Regions from separate parts of the Pseudomonas sp. FG47 genome, predicted to be linked through region 2. Evidence: riboswitches for the same ligand, from Rfam matches in the RefSeq annotation. Region 2 holds a riboswitch; the other holds the start of a gene.

Region 1 (2,380 bases), on a different contig from region 2:
GCCGGCGGCAGTTCCTCGGCCACCTCGGCGCGCACCTTGGCCAGGCCCGCGGCGTCGATCAGGTCGGCCTTGTTCAGCACCACCAGGTCGGCACTGGCCAACTGGTCGGCGAACAGCTCGTGCAGCGGCGATTCGTGGTCCAGGTTGGGGTCGAGCTTGCGCTGGGCGTCGACCTGCTCGGGGTAGGCGGCGAAGGTGCCGGCGGCCACCGCCGGGCTGTCGACCACGGTGATCACCGCATCGACGGTGCAGGCGTTGCGAATTTCCGGCCACTGGAAGGCTTGCACCAGGGGTTTGGGCAGGGCCAGGCCGCTGGTTTCGATAAGGATATGGTCAAGGTCGCCGCGGCGGGCCACCAGCTCGCGCATCACTGGGAAGAACTCTTCCTGCACGGTGCAGCACAGGCAGCCGTTGGCCAGCTCGAAGACCCGGCCCTGCGCCTCTTCCTCGGTGCAGCCGATGCTGCACTGCTTGAGGATCTCGCCGTCGATGCCCAGTTCGCCGAACTCGTTGACGATCACCGCGATACGACGGCCCTGGGCGTTGTCGAGCATGTGGCGGAGCAAGGTGGTCTTGCCCGAGCCGAGAAAGCCGGTGACGATGGTGACAGGGAGCTTGGCCAGTGTTTTCATGTCGCGTTGCCCTTGGCGGCTGTGGCGCGGGCATGCGGGACGGCGGCCGCGGCCATGCTGGCCGGGCGCGTTCGCCACCGGATCACCCCGCCCGGTTGAAAGTCGAAAACGTCGCGAGGCAGGTCTCCTGGCTTGCACCAATCCGGCGCCGGGGCCGGTGGCTCAGCGCCTTCCCGCGCGCCTGCGCAGTGGCTGTGCCGAACCTTTCAGTGCCTACAGTTGCGGGGGCAGCCGCGGCTTGTACCGCGTTCCCGTCTTAGCTCAGGCCAGGCCTGAGAACCTCGAAGCGGCAAGGCTACGCATCCACCCGACAACGGTCAACCGCCGCCGCGATTGACGCCGGCCACGCCCCGTGATTTGCTAGCGCACTGCCTTCAGGTGCCCCCAATTGGGGGTGAAACGGGAAACCGGTGCGACGCGGCCTCTACAACAGGGGCGGACAAAGCCGGTGCTGCCCCCGCAACGGTAAGCGAGCGATGCTCGCCAGCCCGGAGACCGGCCTGTGGTGCTCGATGAACAACCCCGCGGTGGGCGGGTGCTGTCGCATGCCCTGGGCCATCCGCGCCTGGGGGCGTCGCGCTTGCCCGTTGCCCAAAACAAAAGCAGCAGAGGAACGCGTCATGCCTATCACCAGTGCCAAGCACAGCATCGTCACCCCCGTCAGCCTCAGCCAGCGCCTGCTGGTCGCCGTGGGCGCCAGCCTGCTGGGCCTGAGCCTGGTGTACTTCGCCGGCTTCTCGCACATCGAGGCGGTGCACAACGCCGCCCACGACACCCGTCACAGCGCCGCCTTCCCCTGCCACTGAGTATCCCCGCATGATCACGCGTATTGCCCGCACCGCGGGCTTCAGCGGGCTGCTCGCCGCCCTGCTGCTGACCCTGCTGCAAAGTTTCTGGATCGCCCCGCTGATCCTCCAGGCGGAAACCTTCGAGAGCGCCGCCCCGGTAGCCGAGCAGCATGAACATGCGCCAGCCGAAGCCGGCCACAGCCATGAGCACAACGCCGAGGCCTGGGCACCGCAAGACGGCTGGCAGCGAGTGCTGGCCACCACCGGCGGCAACCTGGTGGTAGCCGTCGGCTTCGCCCTGATCCTCGCCGCGCTGTACAGCCTGCGTGAACCTGGCCGCGTCAGCACCGGCGCGCTCTGGGGCCTGGCCGGCTTCGCCGTGTTCTGCCTGGCGCCCACCCTGGGCTTGCCGGCCGAGCTGCCAGGCACCGCCGCCGCCGACCTGGGCCAACGCCAGGCCTGGTGGATCGGCACCGCCGCCGCCACCGCGGCCGGCCTGGCCTTGCTGGTGTTTAGCCGGCATTGGTTGTTCAAGGTGCTGGGGGTCGTGCTGCTGGTGATCCCTCACCTGATCGGCGCGCCACAACCGGCAGTGCACGCAAGCCTGGCCCCAGAGACCCTGGCCACACAGTTCAAGATCGCTTCCTGGCTGACCAACGCCGCGTTCTGGCTGGCCCTGGGCCTGCTCAGCGCCTGGCTGTTCCGCCGCGCCAACCCGGCCTGATGCTCGATTTCAGCCCGCAGCCCGCGCTGTACGCGGGCTTTGGTTGTCGCCGTGGCTGCCCCGTCGAGACCCTGGCGGTGCTGCTGCGCCAGACCATGGCCCGCCACGTCCTGCCCCTGTCGGCCTTGCGCGCCATCGCCAGCATCGACCCGAAGGCCCGCGAACCGGGCTTGCTGGCCCTGGCCGAGCGCCTTGGCGTGCCGTTCCTGTGCTTCGACGCCGCGCACCTGCTAGCT
Region 2 (2,380 bases):
AATGCCACCCCAGGGAAGTACTGCCCCAGTTCGTTATGCAGCTTGCGGTAGGCATAGGGGAAGTACCAGGCGATCGCGCAGGCGGTGTGTTTTTGCAGGTCGTCGACCAGGTCCTGCAGTTCTTCGGGGCTGGCGTGCTGCCCGGCCTTCCACGGGGTGACGAACAACGCCCCGGCCTTGAACTGGCTGGCGTAGGCGATCGCCTTGGCCTGGCTGGCGCTCTCCTGCAAGGCCGCTGCCAGGTCGAGGCGGGCGATGCGTGGCCAGCGCTGGCTGGCGTGCAGGTGGATCGAGTCCTCGGCATTGCCGATGAACAGGTCGCCGCGCGCCTCGCGCTCGCCTTCGTCGCGTTGTTTCTTGCTGGTGTATTGCTCCAGCGCCACCAGCTCGGCCTGCCAGGCCGCCGCCGCGAGCATCCCGGTGTTGGCGGCGGCGCCGTGCCAATACGGGGCCTCGTTATCGCCTTGGAACTGGTTGAAGCGGTCGATACAGTCGACCCAGCGTTCCAGGGCCGGGCGCAGGAACTCCAGGCGGGGGTTGTTGATGATCAGGCCTTGCATGCTGCGCGCTCCTTGTCATTGTGGTCGCGGTCGGTCGCGGTGATGGCTATGTGATATCACTGCTTTGAGTGTGGCACAAGCTGGCGGATCGGCCATTGATCCAGGCCAGATCGGTCCATGCTCGATTGACGCTCCTGATGCAACCCTCTAACCTTCGCGGCGTGTTTCAGGTGCCCTGCGAGCCGTGGCTCGGCAGGGTGAAACTGGGAAGCCGGTGAGCGCCAGCCAAGGTGCGAGTCCGGCGCTGCCCCCGCAACGGTAGGTGAGTCAACGCTGCGCAAGGCCACTGGGTGTATCGCCCGGGAAGGCGCGCAGCCCGGGCCAGGCCCGCTCACAAGCCCGGAGACCGGCCTGCAACTGCCAACGGCATCACGGAGGGTGATGCGCCAGCGATGTGGCCTGCGCCACGGCCCCTGCGCGTTCTCCGTCTGCCCGCCCTTTTTCTGTCGCTGCCCCTGCGACAGCCCGCGGAGACCCCTGATGAGCGAATCCACCGAACGCGACGAACGTCACCTGGCGCGCATGCAGCGCAAGAAGGCGATCATCGACGAGCGCATCGCCAATTCCCCCAACGAATGCGGCCTGTTGCTGGTGCTGACCGGCAACGGCAAGGGCAAGAGCAGCTCAGCTTTCGGCATGTTGGCCCGCGCCTTGGGCCACGGCATGCAGTGCGGCGTGGTGCAGTTCATCAAGGGTCGCAACAGCACAGGCGAAGAGCTGTTCTTCCGCCGCTTCCCCGAGCAGGTGCGCTATCACGTGATGGGTGAGGGCTTCACCTGGGAGACCCAGGACCGCCAGCGCGACATCGCCGCCGCCGAGGCCGCGTGGGCGGTATCGCGCCAGTTGCTGCAGGATCCGTCGATCCAGTTCGTGGTGCTCGATGAGCTGAACATCGCCCTCAAGCATGGCTACCTCGACCTCGACCAGGTGCTCTCGGACATCCAGGCCCGCCCACCGATGCAGCATGTGATCGTCACCGGCCGTGCAGCCAAGCCGGAAATGATCGAGCTGGCCGACACCGTCACCGAGATGGGCATGCTCAAGCACGCCTTCCAGGCCGGTATCCGCGCACAGAAGGGCGTCGAGCTGTGAGTGACTCGCGCCAATGTCCCGCCGTGCTGATCGCGGCCCCGGCCTCGGGCCAGGGCAAGACCACGGTCACCGCCGCCCTGGCCCGCCTGCACCGCAACCTCGGGCGCAAGGTGCGGGTGTTCAAGTGCGGGCCTGACTTTCTCGACCCGATGATCCTCGAGCGTGCCAGTGGCGCGCCGGTCTATCAGCTGGACCTGTGGATGATCGGTGCCGAGGAGAGTCGTCGCCTGCTGTGGGAAGCGGCGGGCGAGGCCGACCTGATCCTGATCGAAGGCGTGATGGGGCTGTTCGACGGCACGCCGTCGAGCGCCGATCTGGCCCGTCATTTCGGCGTGCCGGTGCTGGCGGTGATCGATGGCACGGCCATGGCCCAGACCTTCGGCGCCCTGGCCCTGGGCCTGGCGCGTTACCAGCCCGACTTGCCGTTCGCCGGGGTGCTGGCCAACCGGGTTGGCAGCCTGCGCCACGCGCAGTTGCTCGAAGGCAGCCTCACCGAAGGCCTGCGCTGGTACGGCGGGTTGTCCCGCGAGCGTGGCATCGAGCTGCCCAGCCGCCACCTCGGCCTGGTCCAGGCCAGTGAACTCAATGACCTGGATGCGCGCCTGGATGCCGCCGCCGAAGCGCTGGGTGCCAGCTGCGATGCAGCATTGCCGCCACCGGTCGGTTTTGCCCGGCCTGAGCCACTGGGCGTGACCACACCGCTTGCCGGGGTGCGCATCGGGGTGGCC

What was found. A riboswitch is a leader RNA that binds a small molecule or an ion and turns the genes downstream of it on or off. The one in region 2 is predicted to bind cobalamin.
Region 1: linked by a shared signal. The riboswitch ahead of ACODS5_RS05240 (CbtB domain-containing protein) and the one ahead of cobO (cob(I)yrinic acid a,c-diamide adenosyltransferase) in region 2 are both predicted to bind cobalamin.

Annotation. Positions count from the first base shown of each region.
Region 1 is NZ_JBMDJI010000003.1:223,641-226,020, forward strand. It holds gene cobW (cobalamin biosynthesis protein CobW) at 1-632, opposite strand, end outside; cobalamin riboswitch at 733-931, opposite strand; cobalamin riboswitch at 992-1,150, shown strand; gene ACODS5_RS05240 (CbtB domain-containing protein) at 1,253-1,438, shown strand; gene ACODS5_RS05245 (CbtA family protein) at 1,449-2,144, shown strand; gene ACODS5_RS05250 (cobalamin biosynthesis protein) at 2,144-2,380, shown strand, end outside.
Region 2 is NZ_JBMDJI010000019.1:58,238-60,617, forward strand. It holds gene ACODS5_RS15590 (hypothetical protein) at 1-560, opposite strand, end outside; cobalamin riboswitch at 712-929, shown strand; gene cobO (cob(I)yrinic acid a,c-diamide adenosyltransferase) at 1,041-1,652, shown strand; gene ACODS5_RS15600 (cobyrinic acid a,c-diamide synthase CobB) at 1,649-2,380, shown strand, end outside.